Regions from separate parts of the Arthrobacter sp. CG_A4 genome, predicted to be linked through region 2. Evidence: riboswitches for the same ligand, from Rfam matches in the RefSeq annotation. Region 2 holds a riboswitch; each other region holds the start of a gene.
The links. A riboswitch is a leader RNA that binds a small molecule or an ion and turns the genes downstream of it on or off. The one in region 2 is predicted to bind thiamine pyrophosphate.
Positions count from the first base shown of each region.

Region 1 (9,332 bases), on a different contig from region 2:
GCGGCCGAGTACTGCTTCACCCAGTCCAACTCGCCCCGTGCCGTTCCGGCCGAGGACCTCGCGGAACTCGCCCTGGACCTTGGCTTCGGCGAGGACAACGTCCACGTCACGGCGAAGCTCGACGACGCACTCGAGTGGGCTGTGGAACGTGCCGAAGCCAACGATGACCTCGCCGGCGGCGTGCTCGTCACCGGTTCCATCACCCTGGTGGCGGACGCCCGGATCCTGCTCGGCAAGACGGACGCCTAAGCCATGGCGAAACTCACCAAAGCCCAGCGCGACTGGCGCCCGGGCATGCCCAAGAAGCGCCGCTCCACGAAGGCCATGTTTGCCTCGACGGTCCTGCTGCTGGAAGCCTTTGTGGTGCTCTTCGGCACCCTCACGGTCTTCGGGCTGCGGCGGGACGAATTCCCGCCGGTCCTGATCTTCGGGGTCGGGTTCACGCTGTGCCTCGTGTACGTCCTGACCTGCGCCGTTGTCTCCAGGCCCTGGGGGGTGGGCCTCGGCTGGATCCTGCAGTTGGTGCTGATCCTCACCGGCATCCTGGAACCGGCGATGTTCCTGGTGGGCGGTCTCTTCGCGGTGGCCTGGTGGTACGGCATCCGCACCGGAATCCGGATCGACCGCGAGGCCGCGCAGCGCGAACGCGAGCAGGCCGCCTGGGACACGGCCCACCCGGCGGGCCCCGGTCCGGAACCGGAGCCCGGCTCCGGAGCCCAGGCCCGCTGACCCATAGACCCGTAGACTAATTCCACGCCACCACCACCCCACATCATTGGAGCAACTGTGAGCATTGAGCGCACCCTCGTCCTGATCAAGCCCGACGGCGTCGCCCGGAACCTGACCGGCAGCATCATCGCCCGGATCGAGGCCAAGGGGTACACCCTGGCCGAACTCAAGAAGGTCGATGCAAGCCGGGAACTGCTGGAGCAGCACTACGCGGAGCACCTCGGCAAGCCGTTCTACGAGCCGCTCGTTGAGTTCATGCTGAGCGGACCCGTCGTGGCTGCGATCTTCGAGGGACACCGTGTGATCGAGGGCTTCCGCTCGCTCGCCGGCACCACGGACCCGACGACGGCGGCCCCCGGCACCATCCGCGGCGACTTCGGCCGCGACTGGGGGGTGAAGGTTCAGCAGAACCTGGTCCACGGCTCTGACTCAGTGGAGTCCGCCGAGCGTGAGATCAAGATCTGGTTCCAGGCCTAGGTTCCCGGACACGGCCCCGGGACACGCTCCCGGGCCGCGCTCCCCGCCGAGGTGAGAGTTAAGGCCCATGTTCAACGTGAACATCGGCCTTAACTCTCACCTCGGGGCGGTTATCCGGGGGTCCGTCTCCTCAGTAGCCGGAGGTCCCGATGAAGACCTGGATGAAGGCGAAAAAGATCGAGGCGATCACGGCGACGTAGATCAGCGCCGTGATGATCCAGCCGGAGTCGGCCAGGACCCTGGTGGGCCCGGCCGGCAGCCGGATCACGCCGTGCGACACGTTTCGGACGGTCACCCAGACGAACAACGGAATCATCGCCGCCCAGACGATCATGCAGAACGGGCACAGGATGTGGATGGAGTACAGCGCCTGGGACCAGAGCCAGATCACGAAGGCGAAGCCGAGCGTCACGCCGGCCTGCAGGCCCAGCCAGTACCAGCGGGCAAACGTGGCGCCGGCCAGCATGGCCATGCCTGTGGTTATGACGACGGCGAACGCCACGATGCCGATAAACATATTGGGGAAGCCAAAGAGCGAACCCTGCCAGGTCTGCATCACCTGGCCGCAGGAGATCCACGGGTTTACGTCGCAGACGGTTACGTGGTTGGGATCCTTGAGGACCTCAAGCTTCTCCAGCACCAGGGTTCCGGAGGCCAGCCAACCGACGACGCCGGTGATCAGCAGGAGCCATGCAAAAGGGCGGTCTCGGGTCATCGGAGGGAGGGGCCGGTCTGCGACGGCTGAACCGGGGGACCGCCGTTGGACGGTCGCGTCGCCGGGGGCACTGGAGATGCTGGGCATGGAATAAGGGTCCTTTGCGTCGGGTGCTTCTGGCCCTGATTGTATCGCCGCAGCCTGAACCTTGCCGGGGAACCTCCTGCGGCGGCTCATGTCCCGCCGTCCGCCGCGGGCTTGACACCCCGCTTACGCCTCCTTTGACGGCTCCTGTGAGACAATAAGCATGGCTGGAACCCGATCCACATCCGGATTCCGGTCCGGCGACTTTGTTCCCAAGACTGCCAATGATGAGCAGGGAGCTACGGATCCTCTGATCCTGGCTATCCCGCAATGCCATTGGTCGGCACCTGGTTGTGGTGTGTAGATCAACGGGTTTCAGAACAATTCCGCCGGCCCGCCAGGGCTGCCGCACCCCACTGCCGGTGCGAACCTGAGGGTATTCAATTGACTTCTGTCAATGCCTGCGGGTGTTGACAATAATTGCCCTAACGGGTGCCGGATGTGGCGGCACGTCAGGGGCAGGAGTGTCGCCACATATGGATAATGACCAGGTTGTAGCCGGAAACGAAGAACTGGCAGTTGCTGCAGAAAATGCAGAAGCCACACCACCCAAGCGGCCCGTCAGGACCCGCCGCAAGGCACTCCCCAAGGCAGCCTCTGCCGAGCCCGCCGCTGACGGACCCGCCGCGGAAGAACCGGCCGCGGAAGAACCCGCCGCGGAAGAACCGGCCGCGGAGGCACCGGTCAAGGCTCGCGCCGGGGACGCCCCTGCGCCTGAGGCCAAGAAGCCACCTGTCCGCCGCACCCGTGCCCGCAAGGCCGCCGCGCCGGCCGAGCCCCTCCCTGCCTTCGCCGAAGAGACCGCAGCAGAACCGGTAGCCGCAGAACCTGTAGCCGCAGCCGAGGCTGTCGTCGCAGGTCCGGCAGAGAAGAAGCCCGTGCGACGCCGCGCCAGCCGCGCCAAGGCAGCCATCCCCGCAGCCGAGGAAGTCGCAGCTGCCGCCCCAGCCCCCGTCCCCGCAACCGAGGTAGCCGCCGCCGCCCCCGTAACAGCAGACCCAGCCGCCACCGCAACAGCCACCCCTGCAACAGCCACCCCTGCAACAGCAGCCCCCGACGCCGAGGAGGCAGAAGCTGCGCCGGCCGAATCGCCGTCGGCAGCCTCCTCGCTCTTCCTGGAGCCCGGTGCCGTCACCTCGATGATCTTCCAGGCCCCGGACCTGACCGCCGCCGTCCGTCCGGCACCGGCCGCCGCGGAGGAAGCCGAAGACGAAGAAGGCGAGGAAGGCGAAGATGGCGACGGCCGCCGCCGTCGCCGCAGCCGTGGCCGTCGTGGCCGCAGTCGCACCGCCGAGACCGGGACTGAGACCGAGACCGAGACCGACGGGGAAGGCGAAGGCGACGGTGCCACCGGGGAAGCCGAAGACGGTTCCGAGGAGACGCTGGCCGACGGCGTGACGTCCCGCCGCCGCCGCCGCCGTCGCCGCGGTGACCAGGACCTGGAACTGACCGGCGGGGAGGATGACGATCCGCCCAACACGGTGACCCGTGTCCGTGCGCCCCGCGCGGCCAGCGAGGCTCCGGTCAACAACCGGGTCACCTCACTCAAGGGCTCCACCCGCCTCGAGGCCAAGAAGCAGCGCCGCCGCGAATCCCGCGATACCGGCCGACGCCGCACCGTCATCACCGAGGCGGAGTTCCTGGCCCGCCGCGAGTCCGTGGACCGCCAGATGATCGTCCGCCAGCGCGACGACAGAATCCAGATCGGCGTCCTGGAAGACGGTGTCCTGGCCGAGCACTTCGTCTCCAAAACCCAGCAGGACTCCCTGATCGGCAACGTCTACCTGGGCAGGGTCCAGAACGTGCTGCCCTCCATGGAAGCCGCTTTCGTTGACATCGGACGCGGCCGCAACGCCGTGCTCTACGCCGGTGAGGTGAACTGGGAATCCGTCAACCTCGCAGGCAAGCAGCGCCGGATCGAGAATGCGCTGAAGTCCGGCGACTCCGTCCTGGTCCAGGTCACCAAGGATCCGGTGGGCCACAAGGGCGCCCGGCTCACGAGCCAGATCTCATTGCCCGGCCGCTACCTCGTGTACGTGCCCGGCGGTTCCATGACCGGCATCTCCCGCAAGCTGCCCGACGTCGAACGCAACCGCCTCAAACGGATCCTCAAGGACCGCCTGCCGGAGGATGCGGGCGTCATTGTCCGCACCGCGGCCGAGGGTGCGTCCGAGGAAGAGCTCACGCACGACATCAACCGCCTCCGTGCGCAGTGGGAAGGGATCGAGAGCCAGTCGACGTCGTCCAAGATGCTCGCCCCTGAACTGCTCTACGGCGAACCCGACCTGACCATCAAGGTGGTCCGGGACGTCTTCAATGAGGACTTCTCCAAGCTGATCGTCTCCGGCGAGGAAGCCTGGGACACCATCGAGGCCTACGTCACGTACGTGGCTCCGGACCTCGTGGGCCGGCTCGAGAAGTGGACCAAGGACACGGATATCTTCGCGGCCTGGCGCATCGACGAGCAGATCCACAAGGCACTGGACCGCAAGGTCTTCCTGCCCTCCGGCGGGTCTCTCGTGATCGATCGCACCGAAGCCATGACCGTGGTGGACGTCAACACCGGCAAGTTCACCGGCAGCGGCGGCAACCTGGAGGAAACCGTCACCAAGAACAACCTGGAAGCAGCAGAGGAAGTCATCCGGCAGCTCCGGCTCCGCGACATCGGCGGCATCATCGTCATCGACTTCATCGACATGGTGCTCGAGTCCAACCGCGATCTCGTGCTGCGCCGCATGGTGGAGTGCCTGGGCCGTGACCGGACCAAGCACCAGGTGGCGGAGGTGACCTCGCTGGGCCTCGTGCAGATGACGCGCAAGCGGATGGGCACCGGGCTGCTGGAAGTCTTCGGCGAACAGTGCGAAACCTGCGATGGCCGCGGCATTGTCACCCACGACGAGCCGGTGGAGCACCGCCGGGCCAACACGGTTGCCGCCGAGCACTACGTCCCGCGGGCCGAGAGCCAGCCCGCGGCACGGACCGAGCGCAAGGGCCGCCGCCGCGGCCGGGGCGGCCAGGGCACCGAGGACCAGTCCGCCCAGGCACCAGTCCATGCCGAGCCCACCGAGGCCGAGCGCCACGCCAAGGCCGAAACAACCCGCGCCGCCCTGGCGAATATTGCCGCAGCGGCGCACGCCTCCCACCTGCACGACGGCGACGCCGACGCCGGAACCCGCCAGGCCGACGCCGAGGCGCGTCGGGCCGCCGTCGACGCCGTCGCGCAGTTCGCCGCCACGGAGGAAGCTGCCGGACGGCCCGCTGCCGTGCTGACCTTCGGTGGCGAGCAAGTCGCCCTGCCGTTCGTCGAGCACGCGGACGAGTCCCCGGCAACGGCCCTGACCCTGGACCTGCTGACCGAAGCCTTCGCCCAGCTGGGCGAAACCGAGGACAGCACGCCGGCCACAGGCCGAGCAGCTGCGGCGGCTCCGGCCCGTGCCGGCGGCACCGGACCGGGACGTGCCCAGGGGCCGGGTTCCAAGACTGAGGCCGAGACAGAGGCCGGCACGTCCCGAGCACGCCGCGGCCGCCGCAACCGGAGCGCCAGCCGCGCCCAGGGTGCAGCCAACGCGACGTCCGTTGAACACCGTGAGGCCACGGAGCACCGACGGACAGCCACGCAGCCAGCAGCAGGTGGAGTGCACGAGGCCAAGGCTCCGGCCGCCGCACCGGCAGCAGTGAAGCCGGCCGCGAACCAGCCGATCATCCTCGGCGTCGGCGTACCGGCGTCGGAGCTGTAACAGCCCAACACGGCAGCAGCCCAGCACGGCAGCACTTCAGTAGAGCAGCAGGACCGCGGGTGCGGTCCGGACCCGGCGTAGCGATGCGCAGGGTTCGGGCAGCACCCGCGACTTCGTTAACGCGACTTCGTTGGGCGGTACGGCTAGGCTGAAGCACTGACACGGGGTGCCGCGTATCGAGCCGGCTGAGATCCAGACCCGTTGAACCTGTCCGGTTAGCACCGGCGAAGGGATGTCTCTCTTGGCTTCATCCGCCTTTGCAGTCCCCACTTTAGAAGTATCGACTTTTGCGGCCGCACTTCTGCCGCACGCCCAGCGCACCGCCGAGCCCAGGATCCCGCGCGTGCTCGCCATCGCCGGCTCGGACCCCTCCGGCGGGGCAGGCATCCAGGCCGATCTGAAGAGCATTGCGGCGCACGGCGGCTACGGCATGGCGGCGATCACGGCCCTGACCGCCCAGAACACCCGGGGCGTCAGTGCGGTCCACGTCCCGCCGGCGGCGTTCCTGACCGCCCAGCTGGACGCGATCAGCGCGGATATCAGTATCGACGCCGTCAAGATCGGCATGCTGGGGGACACCGACGTGATCGACGCCGTCCACGGCTGGCTCGAAAAGGCGAGGCCCGGCGTCGTGGTCCTGGACCCGGTGATGGTGGCAACAAGCGGTGACCGTCTGCTGCCGGAGTCATCCGGGGCGGCCCTGCACGCGCTGCTCCCCTACGCGGACCTGATCACGCCCAACCTCGCGGAGCTGGCGATCCTGCTCAGGGAACCCGTCGCCGCGGACTGGGACGAGGCCCTGGCTCAGGGCAAGCGGCTCGCCGCACTGGCCGGCACCACGGTCCTTGTGAAGGGAGGCCACCTGGACGGCGGGACCGGCCCGGGGGGAGACGGTGCCGATGGCGGCTGCCCCGATGCGCTCGTCAACACCGGCGGATTGCTGCGCCAGGACGTCGTGGTGGTGCAGGGGGAGAGGGTGCCCACCCGCAACAGCCACGGCACGGGCTGCTCGCTGTCCTCGGCGATCGCCACCGTGCAGGTCCGTGTGGGGGACTGGGAGGCGGCGCTCCGCGAGGTCAAACCGTGGCTGGCGGGTGCGCTGCGCGATTCGGAGCGTCTCGGCGTCGGAAGCGGGAACGGCCCGGTCCACCATTTCCACCATGTGCAGCATCTGACCCAGCACCATGCCGGCCCGCAGCACCACGCGCCGGCGGAGGGCGAGTTCGCCGCCGGCCTCCGTAACAGCGCCGCCGCGGACCTGGAGGCGATCTACGGGCTGGAGTTCATCAAGGCGCTGGCCGACGGCACGCTGCCGGAGAAGGACTTCGCCTACTACTTGGCGCAGGACGCCCGATACCTCAACGGCTATTCCCGCGTGCTGGCCCGGGCGGCGGCCATCGCGCCCACCGAAGCCGAACAACTCTTTTGGGCGCGCTCCGCGCAGAACTGCCTTGAGGTCGAGTCCGGGTTGCACCGGAACTGGCTCAGCACCCGCACGGCAGACCTGCGGCTGGGGCCGGTCACCAAGTCCTATGTGGACCATCTGCTGGCCGCCTCCGTCTCCGGCAGCTACGGAGTGCTGGTGGCCGCCGTCCTGCCGTGCTTCTGGCTCTACGCCGAGGTGGGGGAAACCCTGCACGGACAGTTCCTGGCCGCCGGGGCGCCGGAAGCGCACCCCTACGCCGTGTGGCTGCGGGCCTACGCCAATGAGGAATTTGCCGCCGCGACCCGGCAGGCGATCGCTTACACGGATGCGGCGGCCCGGCTGGCCTCGGGGCATGAGCGGGAGGCCATGGCGCTGGCCTTCCGTCAGTCAGCCGGCTACGAAGTGGAGTTCTTCGACGCGCCGCGGCTGTACGCCTGACCCGGTCTACGGGCCCGGCCTGTACGATAGTCGGGCACGGTACCGGAAGTCGCGGCGGCACCACTCGGTCACTACCAATTGGTCAGTATCAATTGGTCACCGCCAAGTGGCGCCTATCACGAACTACCCGCCGGAACCAGCCTCATTTGCGACCGAAGGCAAAATTAGCGTAGTCTGAATCTTCGGTGCTTACGCCAACACTTGGGTTATGACCTTGAGGACAATCCGTTTCCGTATTGTCCACGGGATAGCTCATGGGTTCCCCCGGGGAACCCACCGGCGTAGAGGCACAGCGTGAGCCGGACCAAGTAACTTGGACCCAGGTTCCGCACGCAAATCTAGTAATAAACGTCGAGAGAAGTGAGTTCCCCAGTGGTGTACGCGATTGTCCGCGCAGGCGGCCGCCAAGAGAAGGTTTCCGTTGGAGACTTCGTTACCCTGAACCGCGTCCCCGGTGGAGCCGGCAGCACCTTTGCGCTGCCCGCACTGCTCCTGGTGGACGGCGACAAGGTGACGTCCGCTGCCGCGGACCTGGCCAAGGTAACGGTTACGGCTGAGATCCTCGAAGACCTTCGTGGTCCGAAGATCGTCATCCAGAAGTTCAAGAACAAGACCGGCTACAAGAAGCGCCAGGGTCACCGTCAGGAATTGACCAAGGTCAAGATCACCGGTATCAAGTAACTACCCGTTACTGTTCAGGTTTTCAGCAGATTCCCCAGAATTTTTAAGGCAGGCATTTTCAAATGGCACATAAAAAAGGCGCGAGTTCCACTCGCAACGGTCGTGACTCCAACGCCCAGTACCTCGGCGTCAAGCGCTTCGGCGGCCAGGTAGTTTCCGCAGGCGAGATCATCGTCCGCCAGCGTGGCACCCACTTCCACCCGGGCGCCGGCGTAGGCCGCGGCGGGGACGACACCCTATTCGCACTGGCCCCCGGCGCCGTCGAGTTCGGCACCCGCCGTGGTCGCCGCGTTGTGAACATCGTGGCTGCTGCAGCTGCAGAGTAACAACAAGCAATAAAATCGGTGGGGCGGGCCAATAGGTCCGCTCCACCGGTGTTTTAACCGCATTACAATCATCTTGGGCCGCTTCGGGGGCCTAAGGAACAGCACTGAGGAGATCCACGTGGCGAGCTTTGTAGACCGGGTAGTACTGCACGTATCCGGCGGTACCGGCGGCCATGGTTGTGTCTCCGTCCACCGCGAGAAGTTCAAGCCGCTCGGCGGTCCCGACGGCGGCAACGGCGGTAACGGCGGCGACGTCATCCTGCGTGTTGATCCCCAGACCACCACCCTGCTTGACTACCACCACGCGCCCCACCGGCACGCCACCAACGGCGGCCCCGGCATGGGTGACTGGCGCGGCGGCAAAAACGGCGAAACCCTGATCCTTCCGGTGCCTGAGGGTACCGTGGTGAAGTCGAAGGACGGCGCTGTCCTCGCGGACCTCGTGGGCGAAGGCGCCGAATACATTGCGGCCGCCGGCGGCATCGGCGGGCTCGGCAACGCCTCGCTCTCGTCCCAGAAGCGCCGGGCCCCCGGCTTCGCCCTGCTCGGCATCGAAGGCGAGTCCAGCGACGTCGTCCTGGAACTGAAGTCCATCGCGGATATCGCCCTCGTCGGCTTCCCGTCCGCCGGCAAATCCAGCCTCATCGCCGCCATGTCGGCGGCGCGGCCCAAGATCGCCGACTACCCCTTCACCACCCTGATCCCGAACCTCGGCGTCG
Region 1 is NZ_JAXCID010000006.1:68,219-77,550, reverse strand. It holds gene RCH07_RS04305 (bifunctional folylpolyglutamate synthase/dihydrofolate synthase) at 1-249, shown strand, start outside; gene RCH07_RS04300 (DUF4233 domain-containing protein) at 253-729, shown strand; gene ndk (nucleoside-diphosphate kinase) at 787-1,206, shown strand; gene RCH07_RS04290 (vitamin K epoxide reductase family protein) at 1,337-2,008, opposite strand; gene RCH07_RS04285 (Rne/Rng family ribonuclease) at 2,482-5,742, shown strand; TPP riboswitch at 5,895-5,992, shown strand; gene RCH07_RS04280 (bifunctional hydroxymethylpyrimidine kinase/phosphomethylpyrimidine kinase) at 5,975-7,606, shown strand; gene rplU (50S ribosomal protein L21) at 7,979-8,287, shown strand; gene rpmA (50S ribosomal protein L27) at 8,350-8,613, shown strand; gene obgE (GTPase ObgE) at 8,732-9,332, shown strand, end outside.
Region 1: another riboswitch for thiamine pyrophosphate. It lies ahead of RCH07_RS04280 (bifunctional hydroxymethylpyrimidine kinase/phosphomethylpyrimidine kinase); the one in region 2 lies ahead of thiC (phosphomethylpyrimidine synthase ThiC).

Region 2 (9,332 bases):
CCCGTCCGCCGTGACGTCCAGCCGGTGGTAGCTGGTGGTGTCACGGATCCGCTTCAGTTCCCGCCGGCCGTAGGCCTCGGCCTGGGAATTGGCGTCGGCGAAGGATTCCTCGACGCGGTCCCGCCACTGTTCCGGCGCCCACGGATCGGATCCGGCGCCGACCAGCGTCAGGCCTTCGGTGTGCCCGCGGGCCACGAGCCGGGCCAGCCCGGGGAGCAGCAGCCGGCCGGTCAGGTCGCCCGAGGCGCCCAGGATGAGCAGTGTTTTCACAGGTGTTTGGCTGGTCACGTAGCCAGCATGCCATCTTAAAGGCGCGTCTTGGTACCCTAGATAGTCGAGTCCCGTTGTCGAGGCGGTTCGTTCAGGCGAACATCAGCCGCGACGCTGGCGTGCCGGACCGGCCGCCATCTGAAGATCCACTGAAAGAAGTGCACGGCGCGTGTTCAATTCACTCTCTGACCGGTTGACAGCAACCTTCAAGAACCTCCGTGGCAAGGGCCGCCTGACCGAGGCGGACGTTGACGGTACCGTCCGCGAGATCCGGCGTGCCCTGCTGGACGCCGACGTTGCCGTGCCCGTGGTCCGCGAATTCACCGGACGTGTGCGCGAGCGTGCGCTCGGCGAAGAGGTCTCTGCCGCCCTGAACCCCGGCCAGCAGATCGTGAAGATCGTCAACGAGGAACTCATCGAGATCCTCGGCGGTGAAACCCGCCGGATCCGCCTGGCCAAGACCGGTCCCACGGTCATCATGCTCGCCGGCCTCCAGGGCGCCGGTAAGACCACCCTCGCCGGCAAGCTCTCGAAATACCTCAAGGCCCAGGGCCACAGCCCCATGCTGGTCGCCTGCGATCTGCAGCGACCCAACGCGGTCACCCAGCTCCAGATCGTCGGCCAGCGCGCCGGCGTGCCGGTGTTCGCCCCGCACCCGGGCGCCACCTCCACCGAGCTGGATCACCCCGCCGGCGACCCGGTGTCCGTCGCCCGCGCCGGTGTCGAGGAAGCCCGCCGCACGCTGCACGACGTCGTGATTGTGGACACCGCGGGCCGTACCGGCGTCGACGCCGACATGATGGAGCAGGCCCGCCAGATCCGCCAGGCCATCGTCCCGAACGAGGTCCTGTTCGTGATCGATTCGATGATCGGCCAGGACGCCGTCAACACGGCCCTTGCCTTCGATGAAGGCGTCAATTTCACCGGAATCGTGCTCTCCAAGCTCGACGGCGACGCTCGCGGCGGTGCCGCGCTCTCCGTCGCGTCGGTGACCGGAAAACCCGTGATGTTTGCGTCCACCGGCGAGGGCCTGGACGACTTTGAGCTCTTCCACCCGGACCGCATGGCCTCGCGGATCCTGGACCTCGGTGACGTGCTCACCCTGATCGAGCAGGCGGAGAAGTCCTGGGACAAGGACGAAGCGGCCCGGATGGCGCAGAAGTTCGCCGACCAGGAAGACTTTACGCTGGACGATTTCCTCGCCCAGATGCAGCAGATCCGCAACATGGGCTCCATGAAAAAAATGCTCATGATGATGCCGGGAGCGCAGAACATCCGGCAGCAGCTCGAACAGTTCGACGAACGCGAAATCGACCGGGTCGAGGCCATTGTCCGCTCCATGACGCCGCATGAACGGGTAGCTCCGAAGATCATCAACGGCTCCCGCAGGGCCCGTATTGCCCGCGGTTCCGGCGTGCACGTCTCCGAGGTCAACGGCCTGCTGGAGCGCTTTGCCCAGGCGCAGAAGATGATGAAGAAGATGGCGGCCGGCGGCGGGATGCCTGGTCTGCCGGGGATGCCCGGTATGGGCGGCGGCGGCGCCCGCAAGGGTGCCAAGAGTGCGCCTAAGAAGAAAGCCCGCTCCGGCAACCCGGCCAAGGCCGCACAGGAAGCCAAGGATGCCGAGGCCCGGCGTGCCGCCGGACCCAAGGCGCAGCCCACCGGGGCGGCATTCGGCCAGCAGGGCGCGGACTTCGATCCCTCCCAGCTGAACCTTCCGAAGGGCTTTGACAAGTTCCTTGGCGGCAGCAAATAGGCGCTGCCGGCCGAGATGTCGGCGGCCCGCCGTCGGACCGGTGTCATAGGGTTGGACCATGTTCAAGCAGCGCGTAGTCTTCGTCCACGGGGCGGGCAGCTTCGGCGCTGCCGCGTGGCCGAAACAGCATGGAATGGCGCTGAACTACGACGCGCTGTTCCTGCGCCGGCACGGCTATGACCCCGCCGCCGAGCCGCTGGAAACGGACTTCGCCGCCGACGCCGCCATCGTCCTGGGCGCCCTGGCCGACGACGGCCGCGGCGAGGCCGGCGGCCACGTGGTGGCGCATTCCCAGGGTGCCATCTCCGCGATGATGGCCGCCGTCGAACGCCCGGATCTGGTGCACTCATTGACGCTGGTGGAACCGGCCTGCCTCTCGCTCACCGCGGAACTTCCGGCGACGGCCGCGCACCGCGCCCTGATGCAGCCGCTTTTCGAGGTCCGCCGGCACCTCAGCGATGAGGACTTCCACCGCGAGTTCGTCCGCCGGGTGTTCGCGGCCCACACTCCGGCGCAGGCAACGCTTGGTTCCCCGGACCCGGAAGACCAGCGGGAGGCCCGCCGGCTGCGGCTGCAGGCGCCGCCCTGGGAAGCCCCGCTGCAGATCGTCCCCGGCGTGCCCACCCTGGTCCTGACCGGCGGCTGGGAACCGCTGTATGAAGAGATCGCCGGCTACCTGCGGGAAACCGGTGCCCTGCACCGCACCGCGGCGGGCGGGCACCGGCCCCAGGACTCTGCAGAGGGAAACCGGCTCATCCGGGCGTTCATCGCCGGGGTCAGCCGGCACCAGCACGCCCAGGCGTCCTAGACTGCCGGGGGTTCTAAACGGCCGGGGGTCCGCCCACGGAAGGCTCCGGCAAATAGACCTTGCCGCCGGAGGCCAGGAACTCTTTGCTCTTCTCCCGCATCCCTGCGGCCATTCCGGCGAGGGCCGCTTGGGAGTCCGCTGAGCCGAATTCGTCCCGGATGTCCTGGCTGATCCGCATCGAACAGAACTTCGGCCCGCACATGGAGCAGAAGTGCGCCGTCTTGGCCGGTTCCGCCGGGAGCGTCTCGTCGTGGAACGACTCGGCCGTGACCGGGTCCAGCGACAGCGCGAACTGGTCCCGCCAGCGGAATTCGAAGCGGGCCCTGGACAGGGCATCGTCACGTTCGTGGGCGCCGGGGTGGCCCTTGGCGAGATCGGCTGCATGGGCCGCGATCTTGTACGTGATCACGCCGGTCTTCACATCGTCCTTGTTGGGCAGTCCGAGGTGTTCCTTGGGTGTCACGTAGCACAGCATCGCGGTGCCGTAGCGGGCAATCTCCGTGGCGCCGATCGCCGAGGTGATGTGGTCGTAGCCCGGCGCGATGTCGGTGACCAGCGGCCCCAGCGTGTAGAAGGGGGCGCCCTTGCAGAGTGCCTGCTGGCGTTCCACGTTTTCCCGGACGAGGTGGAGCGGTACGTGTCCGGGGCCCTCCACCATGACCTGCACGTCATACTCCCAGGCACGTTGCGTGAGCTCGGCCAGGGTGTCCAGCTCGGCGAACTGGGCAGCATCGTTCGCGTCCGCCGTCGCCCCCGGCCGCAGCCCGTCCCCGAGCGAAAACGCGACATCGTAGCGGGCAAAGATTTCGCACAGCTCACCGAAGTGGGTGTAGAGGAAGTTCTCCTGGTGGTGGGCCAGGCACCAGCCCGCCATGATCGCGCCGCCGCGGGAGACAATTCCGGTGACCCGGTTGGCCGTCAGCGGCACATAGCGCAGCAAAACACCGGCGTGGATGGTCATGTAGTCCACCCCCTGCTCGCACTGCTCGATCACGGTGTCCCGGAAGATCTCCCACGTGAGGGCATTGGCCTCGCCGTTGACCTTCTCCAGCGCCTGGTAGACCGGCACCGTGCCGATGGGCACGGGAGAGTTGCGGATGATCCATTCCCGGGTGGTGTGGATGTCGTCCCCGGTGGAAAGATCCATCACCGTGTCCGCACCCCACTGCGTGGCCCACTGGAGCTTGTCGACTTCCTCCGCGATGGAGCTGGTCACGGCCGAGTTGCCGATGTTGGCGTTGATCTTCACCAGGAAGGCTTTGCCGATAATCATCGGCTCGGATTCGGGATGGTTGACGTTGCTGGGAATGATGGCGCGCCCCGCCGCCAGTTCGGAGCGGACCAGTTCGACGTCGCAGTTCTCCCGCAGCGCGACGAACCGCATCTCAGGCGTGACGACGCCGTTGCGGGCATAGTGCATCTGGGTCACCGTCCGGCCGTCGACGGCGCGGCGCGGGACCGGGCGGGTGCCCTGCCACTCGGCCGACGCGGCGCCCCGGCGCACGGCCGACTTTCCGTCGTCGAGCAGGGTCCGTTCCCGGCCGGTGTAGGGTCCGGTGTCCGCCCTGGCCTCGATCCAGGGGCCGCGAAACGGCTCCAGCCCCCGGACCGGATCGCTCCCAGGACCAGCGGTGCGGTACACCCGGAACGGCGGATTCGCTACGCCGCCCGGTGAATCCGCCAGCTCGATTTCCGTCACCGGGACGCGGATGCCGTGCCCGTCATCCGTGGTAAACGCCAGAGAGCGGGATTTCAGCGACTGGGTGTGGGCCGTGGGCTGACATTGGCCCGGCTGATTTTGGACGGGGCTGTGCTGTGTCAAATGCGTATTCACGGAAATACTCACTTCCTTCGCCGGCATTACCCGGACAGGTTCAACGGTCGCAAGCTGCTTCAGCCCGATCTCAGCCCCTGCAAGGGCACCCGTGTGGTCGTAGACGAAGCTATCACAGGGCTTCGGCGCCCGGCCGCGTGTGACGGCGCCGAGGGAGGCCGCGGTGCTAGCGTGGCATCGTGACTCAACCCAGGGCCTTGCCCCGCGTCAGGACGGCGACGCCGGAAGACCTCGCGGCGCTGCCGGTTCTCGAGGCAGCGGCCGACCGTCTCCTCGCAGCGGAGTTAGCGCACCACGTGCTTCCGGCCCCGGAGCTGGCGACGCCGATTGAGCCGCTTTTTATGCTGGTCGCCGGAAACCCGCCCGTGGGTTTCGCCGGTGTTGACGAAGTCGGCGGCCAGGCGCATTTGGAACAACTTTCGGTGCATCCCGACTTTGCCGGGCGCGGGATCGGACGGTCCCTTGTTGAGGCGGCCATCGACGCGGCGAGGGGCCGTGGCTATAGGGCGATGTCGCTTTGCACTTTTGCGGACGTTCCGTTCAACGCTCCGTTTTACGCGAGCTGCGGCTTCAAGGAAGTTGCCCAGCCAGGGAAGGGGCTGGCGGCACTGCGTACCCGCGAGGCGAAGCTGGGGCTGGATGCCCTGGGCCGGCGGATCGCGATGCGGATACGGCTTTAAGCTTTAGGCCATGACCAGCAGGCCACCACGGATCGGAACGCCGGAACCCTCCTCGGACGCCGCGCCGGCGGCCCCGCAGTAGCCTGGCCACGCTGCACCAGCTCAAGCACATCGTGCTGCGCGGAGAACCGGTCCGCCAGGAACAGAAGCGGGCCCAGGAATAAATTGAAGCTTCAAGTAATTATCCTTGTCATAGGTCATCGAAGGTCGATGGCCGCCTAAGCACCGGAGCGATCACATGACTGCAGCAGCCAGCACCCGGGATCTTCTTCCCGCCGAACTCACCATGGGCACCGTGATGCTCAAGGTCGGCGACCTGTTGCTCATGACGGACTACTACCAGCGCGCCCTCGGCCTGGACATCGTGGCCGAGCAGGACGGCGGACTGTACCTCGGACGCCGGCAGAAGCCGCTGGTCCACCTCGCCCCGGCGCCCGGGCTCAGCGTCCCGTCCCGCGGCGAAGCCGGCCTCTTCCACACTGCGCTGCTGTTCGAGGACCAGCCTTCTCTGGCCGCAACCGTCGCCACCGCCGCCCAGTACGAGCCCCAGTCCTTCACCGGCAGCGCGGACCACCTCGTAAGCGAGGCCTTCTATTTCACCGATCCCGAAGGAAACGGGATCGAGCTGTACTGGGACCGTCCCCGCGATGCGTGGTCCTGGGACGGCAGGAACGTGGTCATGGACAGCCTGGCCCTCCCGCCGCAGCGCTACCTCGACGAGTTCCTCACCGAGGAATCCGTGGCCGGGCAGCGCAACGCCGACGCCGGCATCGGCCACGTCCACCTGCAGGTGGGCGACGTCCAGTCAGCCCAGGACTTCTACGTCGGAACCCTCGGGTTCGAAAAGACGGCGGGCTGGCATGGGCAGGCGCTGTTCGTCTCGGCCGGCGGCTACCACCACCACATGGCCATGAACGTCTGGAACAGCCGCGGCGCCGGACCCCGACGGGACACCCTGGGCCTCGGCGAGGTGCTGATCGAGGTGCCGGCCGGCGACGATGTGGGCGCCCTCGCCGACCGCCTCAAGACCGCGGGAGTGGAGTCCCACCACACCGGCGCCGAACTGCGTTTTGAGGACCCGTGGCGCAACCGCATCCGCGTGGCCGTTCGCTGACCCGCCGCGGGAAACCCCGAGTGCGGTTACCCCCGGCCGCAGTTGTCTCTGGGACATGTCCACCGCGTGCGGCCGGGACTGGACATAGCGGCTGTATGTCCATTGCTCAGGGTGAGGAGAGGACATGCCCATTTTTCGCCGACGACGCCGCTGGGCATGTCCAGTCCTCGGCGGGGCAGGGCTGGAGCGACTAGGCTGAAGCGACGCCGAAAACAGCGGACCAGCGCCGCCGAACATAAGGACGAGATCCATGGGATTCACCGAAATCTTTGTCGCCACCCACGATGAAGCCCTCAAGCGCGCAGCCGCCCTCGACGGCGGGGGTGCCGCCGGGGAGGGGTCCGTCCGGATCCCGGACATCAGTGACTTCGAAGTCGAGCGGCTGGGTGACCTGGCCGGGACCGCCGTCCACGCCGCCGGTGCCGACTACGAGCTCGCGATGGTGGATGTGGCGAGCGACTCCCTGCTCGGCGTCCCGCCGGCTATGCTCCGGGCCCTCGCCGATCTCCTCAGCTACGAGACCGAAGGTGAAGGTGACGTCCTGGCGGACGTGGCTGAAAGCTGGGCCGCCGAGGAAGACATGCCCTTCGGTGCGGACCAGGCCGCCCGCTACGTCCGGCAGCTCGCCGAACTTGCTGCCGGCGTCGATCCCGCCACCAAATCCGGGCTCTATGTCTGGACGTCCTGACAGGCCGTAAGGCGGCAAAATGGCGAGGCTGCGGGTGTCAAGTCGAAATCCCCGCGCTGATCTGGCACAATGGACGGGTACTTGATCTGCGTGGCCCCTCTCTCCGCGTCCGGATCTTGTCCTTTTAGAACCCCCTAGTATGGCCCGCCCCACGGGTGCAGAACGCCGGGATCGACCCCGTTTCAGAAACAGGAGTGACCACAAAAGTGGCCGTAAAGATTCGCCTTAAGCGCTTCGGCAAGATGCGCGCACCGTACTACCGCATCGTCGTCATGGACGCACGCTCCAAGCGTGACGGCCGTGCCATCGAAGAGATCGGCAAGTACCACCCGACCGAGGAGCCCTCGTACATCGAGGTCGACGCGGACCGTGCCCAGTACTGGCTCGGCGTCGGCGCACAGCCGTCCGAGCAGGTTGCCGCGATCCTCAAGATCACCGGTGACTGGCAGAAGTTCAAGGGTCTCCCGGGCCAGGAGGGCACCTTGAAGACCAAGGCTCCCAAGCCTGCCTTCGTTACCCCGGAAAAGGGTTCCGTGATCATCCCGGAAGCCATCACCAAGAAGGCCAAGAAGGACGACGCAGCCGAGGCCCCCGCCGACGCCGCAGCAGAGACCACCGAGGCTGAGTAACTTGCTGGCAGAAGCGCTCGAACACCTGGTCCGCGGGATCGTTGACAGCCCTGAGGATGTCAAGGTCAGTGCAAAGAACAACCGCCGCGGGGACACCCTCGAGGTGCGCGTTCATGAGGACGACCTCGGACGGGTGATCGGCCGCCAGGGCCGCACCGCACGCGCACTGCGCACTGTGGTGGCCGCGCTGGCGGACGGCGAGCCGGTCAGGGTCGACGTCGTCGACACCGACCGCCGCCGGTAACGCTTCCAGCACCACTTGTCTTGAGCCCGGCCCCTTCACCAGATAATGGTGAAGGGGCCGGACTGTTTTCCCCGCACATCCAGCCGGCAACAGGCCGGCACGGAATCACCAACCCCGAACAGAGGAACAGATGCAGCTTCAGGTGGCACGAATCGGCAAGCCCCACGGCATCCGCGGCGAAGTAACCGTCCAGGTGCTCACCGACGCACCCGGGGACCGCTTCGTCCCGGGCACCCGGTTCGTGGTGGAACCCGCCTCGGCCGGACCGCTCACCATCATCAGCGCCCGCTGGAACAAGGACATCCTGTTGCTCGCCTTCGAGGAGATCGAGACCCGCAACGAAGCGGAAACCGTCCGCGGCGCGAAGCTGTTTGTGGAAACCGAAGACCTCGACGACGATGACGACGACGAGGGCTGGTACGAGCACGAACTCGTTGGCCTTGACGTCCGCGTCGGTGACACGGTGGTGGGCAAGGTCTCCGGCCTGAACACCCTCCCGGTCCAGGACCTGATCGTGGTCACCGGGAACGACGGCACCGAAGTCCTGATCCCCTTCGTGGAGCAGATCGTCCCCGAGGTCAACGTCGGAGAAGGCTTCATCCTCGTGACCCCGCCGCCGGGACTCTTTGAGGTCAACGCCGACGACGACGCCAAGTCCGCGGACGCCGCGAAGTCCGCGGGAGCCGCGAAGTCAACGGGCGTCGCGAAGTCTACGGACGGCAGCACGGCCGAAGAAGGCGCCGGCACCGGGAACACCGCCTAAATGCGGATCGACGTCGTCAGCATCTTTCCGGACTATCTGGCACCCCTGGCGCTCTCGCTGATCGGTAAGGCCCGCCAGGACGGGCTGCTGGAACTGAACGTCCACGACCTCCGGGACTTCACCACGGACCGGCACCGGAGCGTGGATGACACCCCGTACGGCGGCGGCGCCGGCATGGTCATGAAGCCCGAGCCCTGGGCCCAGGCCCTGGCCGCCGTGGCCGCAGCCCGGCCGGCCGATGCCACACTTAAAGCGGCGGCCAAACCGGTCCTCATTGTGCCATCGCCGGCGGGGGAGCGGTTCACCCAGGCCACGGCCCATGAACTCGCCGGGGAGGACCGGCTGGTTTTCGCCTGCGGACGTTACGAGGGCATCGACGAACGGGTGCTGGAATGGGCCGCCGGCCACTTCACCGTGCGGCCCGTGAGCCTGGGGGACTACGTCCTCAACGGCGGCGAAGTGGCCGTGCTGGCCATGGTGGAGGCCATCGGCCGGCTGCTGCCCGGCGTCGTCGGCAATCCCGAATCCCTCGTGGAGGAATCCCAT
Region 2 is NZ_JAXCID010000001.1:33,155-42,486, reverse strand. It holds gene RCH07_RS00230 (glucose-6-phosphate dehydrogenase) at 1-288, opposite strand, end outside; gene ffh (signal recognition particle protein) at 440-2,026, shown strand; gene RCH07_RS00220 (alpha/beta fold hydrolase) at 2,085-2,834, shown strand; gene thiC (phosphomethylpyrimidine synthase ThiC) at 2,848-4,668, opposite strand; TPP riboswitch at 4,664-4,771, opposite strand; gene RCH07_RS00210 (GNAT family N-acetyltransferase) at 4,848-5,348, shown strand; gene RCH07_RS00205 (VOC family protein) at 5,587-6,462, shown strand; gene RCH07_RS00200 (hypothetical protein) at 6,713-7,150, shown strand; gene rpsP (30S ribosomal protein S16) at 7,357-7,779, shown strand; gene RCH07_RS00190 (RNA-binding protein) at 7,781-8,023, shown strand; gene rimM (ribosome maturation factor RimM) at 8,154-8,786, shown strand; gene trmD (tRNA (guanosine(37)-N1)-methyltransferase TrmD) at 8,787-9,332, shown strand, end outside.

Region 3 (9,332 bases), on a different contig from region 2:
GAGCGCGGGCCAGAGCAGGTTGGTGAGCGCAAAATGGCCCAGATGGTTCGTGGCGAACTGGGACTCCCAGCCCGGACCCACGCGCTGCTCGGGGCTGGCCATGATCGCGGCGTTGTTGATCAGGATGTCCAGGCTGCGCCCGGCGCCTTCCGGGCCCAGGAAGCGGTCCGCGAATTCCTTGACACTGGCCTGGTCTGCCAGGTCCAGCCCGGCCACGCTGACTTCCCCCGCGGCGGTTCCTGCAGGGAATCCGGCGTCCGCGAGGACGTCGCGGGCGTGTTCGGGCCGCCGCGCCGGCACCACCACTGCGGCACCGGCCGACGCCAGCGCCCGGACGGTTTCGAGGCCCAGCCCGGAGTAGCCGCCGGTGACGACTGCGGTCTTCCCGCGCAGGTCAATCCCGGCGATGACGGCTGCCGCCGTCGAACCCCGTCCGAAGCCGGAGCCGATCGCGTGCTGCTGTGTCACGCCCAAGTCATCACTCAGGTCATCGCTCATGTCGCTGCCTTTCCAGAAGAGGGCCAGTTCAGGTTCCTGGGGTCAGTAGACCGGTTTCCCGGGTTCAACATCGCGCACCCAGGCGAGGATCCCGCCGTCGAGGTGGCTGACGCGATCGTAACCGGCTGCGCGGGCTGCGGCGAGGACGGCCGCTGACCGGGTTCCGCCTTTGCAGTGGAACACGATGTCCTTGTCCTGCGGCAGTTCGTGCCACGCCTCTCCGGCCAGGATCCGGCCCTGCGGGATCAGCACGGCCCCGTCGATCCGGACGATCTCGTTTTCCCCGCTTTCCCGCACGTCGACGAGGTGGAAGTCCTTGAGCCCGGCCCCGCGGGAGGCCAGCATGGTGGCGAGCTGGGTGGCCGTTACGGTGTGTTCGGGACCGGCGTCGGCGGCGGATGTGATGCCGCAGAAGGCCTCGTAGTCGATGAGTTCAGTCACGCGTTCAGCCGCCGGGTCGCGGGAGACCTTGATCTCGCGCCAGGTTCCGCCGAGGGCGTCGAAGAGTGCCACTCGCCCCAGCAGGGAGCGCCCGACGCCGGTGATCAGCTTGACCGCCTCCGTCACCATGAGCGATCCGACGGCGGCGCAGAGCATGCCGAACACGCCGCCTTCCCCGCAGGACGGCACCGAGCCGGCGGGCGGAGCTTCCGGGTACAGATCCCGGTAGGTGGGTCCGTGCTGTTCCCAGAAGACGCTGACCTGTCCGTCGAAGCGGAAGATGGAGCCCCAGATGTAGGGCATGCCAAGGATCGCGGCCGCGTCGTTCACGAGGTAACGGGTGGCGAAGTTGTCTGCGCCGTCGAGAATGAGGTCATAGCCGGCGAACAGGTCCAGGGCGTTGGACGCGTCGAGCCGGACATTGTGGAGCCGGACCTCCACCAGCGGGTTGAGGGCGGCGATGGCGTCGCGGGCGGACTCGATCTTGGCCCGCCCGACGTCGGCAACGCCGTGGATAACCTGGCGCTGGAGGTTGCTCAGGTCCACCCTGTCGTCGTCGACGATGCCGAGGGTGCCCACCCCGGCGGCGGCCAGGTAGAGCAGGGCCGGCGAGCCGAGGCCCCCGGCGCCAATCACCAGGACCCTGGCGTTCTTGAGGCGGCGCTGTCCGACCGCGCCGATCTCGGGGATGATCAGGTGCCGGGAGTAGCGTTCTACCTCTTCGGGGCTGAGGTCATCCGCCGGTTCTACCAGCGGTCCCGGCGGTGTGCCCGGCGGTGTGCCCGGCACTGTTCCCGGCAACCGATCCGGTTGCCGATCCGTGATTGGGGGGCCGGCGTTTGCGGTGAACTTCGAAGCCATACTTCAATCTATGCCCGAAGATGCCGCCAGGTCATATTACCCGCGCGTAAGGTGGTCGTAACGGCAAGGGAAAGTAGGCTGAAAGTGGTTCATCAGGCACCGGTTGAACGGGGTCAGGCCGGTAAACCTCCGGCCGGGCAGGCACGCAGCGGACAGCGCTCGGCGCGTCTGCCCCGTGATGAGCGCCGTGCTCAACTGCTGGCCGCTGCCCAGGAAGTCTTCGTGGCCAATGGGTTCCACGGTGCCGCCATGGACGAAATCGCCGAGACCGCGCACGTCAGCAAGCCCGTGCTGTATCAGCACTTCCCTTCCAAGCGGGAGCTGTACCTGGCCCTGCTGGACAGCCATCTGAGCAAGCTCATCGAGCTCCTGCTCGGCGCCCTGGACTCCACCTCGGACAACGACGAGCGGGTCCAGGCCGTCATGCGCGCCTACTTCCGCTTCATCGCCAGCGACGACCAGGCCCACCGCTTGGTGTTCGAATCGGACCTGATCAATGACCCCGATGTCAGCGCCCGGCTGGAATCCTTCAACAAGACCTTTGCCGACGCCGTGGCCCGCGTCATCGCCGAAGACACCAAACTGCCCGAGCTGGAAGCCCAGCTGCTGGGCCGCGGACTCGCCGGAATGGCGCAGGTCAGCGCCCGCTACTGGCTGGAAACCGACGGAAACCTTGACCTCGATGTGGCCAGCGACCTGATCTACCGTTTAGCTTGGCGCGGAATCTCCCGCTTCCCCAAGGAGTCCTAGGCTACAAATAGAGATGACCCTTGATATTTATTCGACTTTGATTGGCTTGGAGGCCTTGCTGTGGAAGTAAAGATCGGCATACAGAACATCGGCCGCGAAATTGTGCTGGAATCCGCCCAGGATGCAGATGCCGTGGCCAAGGTTGTCGGCGAGGCCATCGCGAAGGGCACCGAGCTCCGCCTGACGGACGAAAAGGGCCGCCAGATCATCATCCCGGCGAACGTCCTGGGTTATGTTGAAATCGGTGCCGAGGAAACGCGCCGTGTAGGTTTCGGCGCGCTCTAGTCCCCCGCCCGCGACTCGGGCCCGCGCAGCATTGCCGCGAGGCCCTGTCCCCAGATCCGTTAGGAGTCCGAAAAATGCTTTCCCTGATCGTAGTTGCCATGGTGACCGTGGCCGCGGGGTTCGTGGTCTGGGCCAATGACAAACGGCACGCCAAGTACGGCATCAGCATGCCCGCCGGAGTCGCCCTTGCCGTCGGCATGCTGAGCTGGATCATCCTCATGGCGGCCGGTCTTGGCTACCAGCCGGGGCTGACCTGGATCCCGTGGATCCTGCCGATGGCGCTGGGCACCGGCGCCGGCGCTGCGGCGGTCCTGTACCTCGGCAAGCACCGCACCAGCCAGGATACCGCCCGGCTCACCGCCATCCTGCGCCTCTAACCGGGTCCGGCCATCGAACTGCCTGGGGTCTATCCCGACGGCAGGTCCGGTCCGTGGCCCTCCTCGGTGGCGAGGCAGAACCGGTTGCCCTGCACATCCGTGACCACCACCCAGCCGGGTGCGTGGTCACGGTTCATTAACGCCCCGGTGGCTGCCGTCTTCTCCAGCACAGGCCCGGACTCCGCCGCGCTGCGGTGGACGTCGAGGTGAAGCCGGTTGGCGTTGGGCGCGGAGGTCTGCTGGAACCAGAGGGCCGGGCCGCGCCCGAACGGGTCAACGAGACTGCCGTACCTGCCCTTGCGGTAGCCGAGGGCCACCCGCCAGAGCCCGGCAATCGCCGCCGGATCCGCAGAATCGATGGCTACCTCCACGGTCCGGTACAGGCCCGGCTCCGCGGCGGCGCCGAGCCCCGCTGCCGCCGCGCTGGCCGCGCCCGCGGCGGCGACGTCCCGCGGCGTAACTTCGTCTCCGGCGTCGTGCGAGCTGTACCGAAGGAACACCCTGGTGTAGCGCCAGTCCAGGTCGGGGTGGTGGTTTTGTTCGTCGGCCACGCGTCCGACGGCGGCGATCAACTCGAGCGCGGCAGCCGGCGTCGGCGCCTTGTAGACCGTCACCAACCCGCCGAGGCGGTACCTCCAGTCCGGCAGGCCCGCCAGGGCGGCATCGATCCGGCTTCGGCTGAGAACATCGTCCGTGGCTGCCATAACGGCTCCTTCGCTGGTCCGGATCTGCCGGCCCGGGCAGAGAATTCCTAAAGTAGCTCGGCCCGGCCTTCCATGGCAGATGACGCCAGCGCGTGCTCCCGGCGCGGGATCCTGCCGGCCTTTTTCGCCAGCCTACCGGCGATCACCGCATGCTTGAAGGCCTCCCCCATCAGCGCCGGATTCTGTGCCCGGGTCACCGCAGTGGCCAGCAGCACGGCATCACAGCCGAGTTCCATGGCCAGGGCGGCATCCGAGGCGGTCCCGATTCCGGCGTCCAGGACCACGGGAACGGAAGCGCGAGAGACGATCAGCTCGATGTTGTGCGGGTTGAGGATGCCCAGCCCGGTGCCGATCGGCGCGCCGAGCGGCATCACGGCGGTGGCGCCGAGGTTCTCCAGCCGCAGGGCCAGCACGGGGTCGTCGTTGGTGTACGCAAAAACCTTGAAGCCGCGGCCTACGAGCTGCTCAGCGGCGTCCACCAGTTCCACGGCATCCGGCAGCAGGGTGTTCTCGTCGGCGATCACCTCCAGCTTCACCCAGTCCGTTTCCAGCGCCTCGCGGGCCAGCTCGGCGGTCAGCACGGCGTCCCTGGCGGTGAAGCAGCCCGCAGTGTTCGGCAGCACCCGGATGTTCCGGTCCACGAGCAGCTGGAACAGCGAGCCGGCCTCGGCGGGCGAGTAGCGGCGCATGGCCACCGTGGTCAGTTCCGTGCCGGACGCCAGGAGCGCGGCCCCGAGGCCTGCCAGGCTCGGCGCCCCGCCGGTGCCCATGATCAGCCGCGATCCCAGCTGCACGCCGTCCACCGTGAACGGATCGTTGATGCCCGCGGATGCTCCCGGGGCCGCTGGACGGGTGGTTGCTTCCATGTTCCTCATCCTCCCTGTACCGCCGTGACCAGCTCGACGTCGTCGCCGTCGGCGAGCGCCGTGCCGTGCCACTGGCTGCGGGGCACCACCTCGGCGTTGCGGGCCACCGCGACACCGAGCTTCCTGCCATCCGCGGACTGGCCGTTCGGGGCCAAATTCCGGCCAGTGACCCGGCTGACCAGGGTGCTGACGGAGGCGCCGTCGGGGAGCTTGTGCTCCGTTCCGTTGAGTCTGATGTTCATACCGTTTCCTTGCTGTGCTCTGGGCGGGGGCGGGTGTCTTGGGTGCGGGTGTCGCGGGGGCTGGTTGTTGGGGAGCCGGCGGAGAACCGGTCGGGCCGGAAGTGCGCCCAGCGCGGATCGGCGGTGCCGTCCAGCAGTTGCCGGCAGATCTCTGCGGCCGCGGGGGTCAGCAGGATGCCGTGCCGGAAGAATCCGGTGGCGATAATCAGGCCTCCGACGTCCCGGTCCGGGGCCCGGTCCCGCACCCGGCCCAGCAGCGGAGCGTTGTCCGGCGTCCCGGGCCGTGCCCTGGCGGTAGCCTCTAGCAGCTCCAGTTCGGCAACGGCGGGGAGTAGTTGCTGCGCGTCCCGCAGCAGCTGGTAGACGCCCCCGGCGGAGACGGCGTCGCCTGCGGAGCCCCCATCGGCGGGAGCGTCCTCACGCTGGGTCGCCCCGATCACCACAGTGCCATCCTCCCGCGGGACAATGTAGACCGGCACCCCGCGGACCAGGCCGCGCACTGTCGAGCCCAGCAGCGGCCGCAGGTGGGCGGGCACCCGGAGCCGGAGGATGTCTCCGTGGACCGGCCGGAGCGGAAGGTTCAGCCCGGCAGGCAGTCCGGCCAGCCCGGCGGCGCCGAGCCCGTTTGCCACGACCGTTTCCTCTGCCCGGACCGTCCCGCCGCCGGCCAAACCGACTCCGCTGACGCGTCCGCCCTCCCAGAGCAGCCCTGCGGCGCGGCGGGGAACAGCGGAGTACCGGCTGTCTGCCGCCAGCAGCGCCGCGATCCGGGCAAGCAGCCGGCGCGGGTCCACCTGATGGTCGGCGCGGATGTCGAACGCGCAGGAGATCCCCGGGCTGAGCAGCGGTTCGCGTCCGCGCGCCCCGCGGACGGTCAACTGCTCCACGGTCAGTCCGCAGGACTGCTGCACGGTCCGGAGGTCCGTGAGCGCCCGGCGGTCGGCGGCGTCGGCCCCAATGACAAGGGTCGACGTCGTGAGGTAGCCGGTGCCCGTTCCGGTTTGCCGGATTCCCCCGGGGAGACCGGGGTCCCCGGGGTCCCCAGGGTTCCCGGCGCTGCCGTCGAGTCCGGCGGCGAAGCCAGGCCACAGGCGGGAGGACTCGAGCATGAGTTCCAGGAGGCCTTCCTCCCGGTAGTGGAGTTCGCTCACGGGGGCGAGCATGCCCGCGGCGGCGAAGCTGGCGCCGCTGCCGGGGGCGTCGTCGATCAGGGCGACGGACCGGCCCGATTGCCTCGCGGCCCAGGCGATGCCGTGGCCCACCACGCCGCCGCCGATCACGGCAACGTCGTAAAAATTCCCGGCCGTGGCGTCATGACCGGCGTCGTCAGGCACTAAAGCAACTGAGGCGGATGGTGTGCCCATCAAGGATTCCTTCCCTACGCCGGTACTAGCCGGATCAGGTCAAGCGGTCGGCTCTGACGCCCTCTCAGCCCCTCCGGCGCCGAACGCCAGTGGCGGTCGGTTGCGGCGGGCTCCCGCGGTATGGCCCCAGTGTAGGGGAAGTGGTGGGCATTTTCGTTAGTTCGTCGGAGGTCCGAGCGCGCTGACGCGTCCGGGCTCAGGGACATGCCCCGCGCCGGGGCCAGCGGATGGACATAGTGTCATTGTGCCCAGTCCCCGGCGAAAAGAATGAGCATGTCCCGCTGGAATGGACACCGGCCCGAAGGGACATGCCCCGCGCCGGGGTCAGCGGATGGGCATAGTGCCATCATGCCCAGTCCCGGGTGCGAAAGATGGGCATGTCCCCCGCCCGGTGCCTTCCCCGACGAACCAGCGAAAACGACTACTAGTCTGGGAGCATGAGCAAGGATGCCGTCCACACCACCGCCCGCCTGTACCTGTGCACCGACGCCCGCAAGGACCGCGGCGACTTTGCAGCCTTCGTTGATGCCGCCTTTGCCGGCGGCGTCGACATCATCCAGCTGCGCGACAAGTCCATCGAGGCGGCCGAGGAACTGGAACTCCTGGAGGTGCTGAACCAGGCCGCCCACCGTCATGGCCGGCTCTGGGCGGTCAATGACCGGGCGGACATTGCATCGCTGTCGGCGGCGCCGGTATTCCACATCGGGCAGAAGGACCTCCCGCTTGCGGCCGCCCGGACCTTCCTCGGCGAGGGCGCCGTGATCGGGCTCTCCACGCACAGCCCCGACCAGGTGGACGCCGCGATAGCGGCCTCCCCCGGCCGCGGCAGGCCGGACTACTTCTGCGTGGGACCCGTGTGGGCCACCCCCACGAAGCCGGGGCGCGCCGCCGTCGGGCTGGATCTGGTGCGGTACGCCGCCGAGACCACCCGCCGGACCCGGTCCGGAAACGACGGCACGGACGACGGCGGGGCCAACGGCGCCGCCAACGGAACCGTGCCGTGGTTCGCGATCGGCGGCATCGACCTGGGCAATGTGGAGCAGGTGCTGGAGGCCGGCGCCCGCCGGGTCGTCGTGGTCCGGGCGATCACCGAGGCCGACGACCCCGCGGACGCCGCCCGCGCCCTGCTCGACGCGCTCGACGCCGCGGAGGCCTGAGCCTGGCCTCTCGGGGCAGAGTCCTGATAGGGACCTAGCCGGTCAACCCCAGCCGCTTCATCCGGTGCGAGTGCCCGGCCGCGAGTTCGGCCCTCAGCCCGCGGATCTGTTCCTCTGACTGTTCCTCGTCCACGCCGATCAGGCCGCCGAGGAACGTAAGCCCGGCGCTCACCCGCTGAGCCTGGGTCAGGGCCTCCCCCAACAGCCGCCTCGCCCACAGTGCCAGCCGCGACGCCAGCCGTGGGTCATCGTCCAGGGCCGCCCGGAGGAGCTCGCGCAGCACCGCCGTCGCCGCTTCATCGGACTGGATCCGCTCCACCAGCTCCCGGGTCGAGCCGTCGACGTGGCGCGACACGGCGCGGTAGAAATCGGCGGAGACCGTGTCTATTACGTAGGCCTTCATCAGCGATTCGAACCAGTCTGCCGGGCGCGTGCGCTCGTGGAAGTGGTCCACGGACGGCTGGAAGGGCAGCATGGCGGCCTCCGCGTCGAGGCCCAGTTCCTCCAGCCGTGCGCTGACCAGTTCGTAGTGCTGGAACTCGGTCACAGCGATCCGGCCGAGCACCGCACGGTCGTGGAGGGTGGGCGAATACCGGGCATCGGAGGACAGCCGCTCGAAGGCCGACAGCTCGCCGTAGGCCATCGCGCCGAGCAGATCCCTCAGGAAACTGTTGTAACGCGCGGGATCGGACGGGGATGCACTCATGATCCAAGACTAATCGCGGGAATCGGGCTACTCTGATTTTCGTGTCCCATCATCGCCTGACGCCCAGCATCCACCAGCAGCAGAACCAACTTGCCGCGGCGCTGACCACGCTGCGCACCACGCTGGAGCTGCCGGGACCCTTTCCCGAGGACGCACTCCGGGAAGCCAAGGAGGCCGTGGCCGGGCATGAGCTGCCGGAGTTGAATTTCACCCACATCGCGTTTGTCACCATCGATCCGGAGTCCTCCACCGACCTGGACCAGGCGCTCTTCATCGACCGCTCCGGTGACGGTTACAAAGTGTTCTATGCCATCGCCGATGTCCCCTCCTTTGTGGCCCCCGGCGGGGCGCTCGACGCCGAAACCCGCCGCCGCGGCCAGACCTTCTACACCCCGGGCGGCCGGATCCCGCTGCACCCGGAGGTCATCAGCGAGGCAGCCGGCAGCCTGCTCGCCGGACAGCTGTGTGCGGCCTTCGTCTGGGAATTCGAGCTCGATTCCGCCGCCGAGGTCGCTGCGGTCCTGGTGCGCCGGGCGCAGATCCGCAGCCGGGCCAAGCTCAGCTACAAGGGTGTGCAGGCCGAGCTCGACGCCGGCACCGCGGCCCCCGTGCTGCAGCTGCTCAGGGAAGTGGGGATCAAGCGGGTGGAGCTGGAACGGCTCCGCGGCGGCGCCAGCCTGAACATGCCGGAACAGGAAATCGAACAGCTGCCCGACGGCGGCTACCGGATCGTGGCGGTCCCGCCGCTGCCGGTGGAGGACTGGAACGCCCAGATTTCGCTGATGACCGGGATGGCGGCGGCCGGGATCATGCTCGAAGGCAAGGTCGGGATCCTGCGCACCATGCCCGCCCCGGATGAGAGCTCCCTGGCGCACTTCCACCGGCAGACCCGGGCCCTCGGCAAGCCCTGGGACGGGGAGATGAGCTACGGCGAGTACCTGCGCACCCTTGACCCCACGGACCCGCAACAGCTGGCGATCGTGCACTCGGCCGGTATGCTCTTCCGCGGCGCCGGCTACACCCCCTTTGACGGGACGGTACCGGACGCCGCCGTCCAGGCCGCCATTGGCGCCGCCTACGC
Region 3 is NZ_JAXCID010000002.1:97,416-106,747, forward strand. It holds gene RCH07_RS01725 (SDR family NAD(P)-dependent oxidoreductase) at 1-498, opposite strand, end outside; gene moeB (molybdopterin-synthase adenylyltransferase MoeB) at 541-1,800, opposite strand; gene RCH07_RS01735 (TetR/AcrR family transcriptional regulator) at 1,969-2,550, shown strand; gene RCH07_RS01740 (DUF3107 domain-containing protein) at 2,611-2,835, shown strand; gene RCH07_RS01745 (hypothetical protein) at 2,910-3,212, shown strand; gene RCH07_RS01750 (4a-hydroxytetrahydrobiopterin dehydratase) at 3,242-3,916, opposite strand; gene RCH07_RS01755 (thiazole synthase) at 3,964-4,782, opposite strand; gene thiS (sulfur carrier protein ThiS) at 4,788-5,024, opposite strand; gene RCH07_RS01765 (FAD-dependent oxidoreductase) at 5,021-6,388, opposite strand; TPP riboswitch at 6,382-6,515, opposite strand; gene RCH07_RS01770 (thiamine phosphate synthase) at 6,826-7,545, shown strand; gene RCH07_RS01775 (ferritin-like fold-containing protein) at 7,580-8,251, opposite strand; gene RCH07_RS01780 (RNB domain-containing ribonuclease) at 8,293-9,332, shown strand, end outside.
Region 3: another riboswitch for thiamine pyrophosphate. It lies ahead of RCH07_RS01765 (FAD-dependent oxidoreductase); the one in region 2 lies ahead of thiC (phosphomethylpyrimidine synthase ThiC).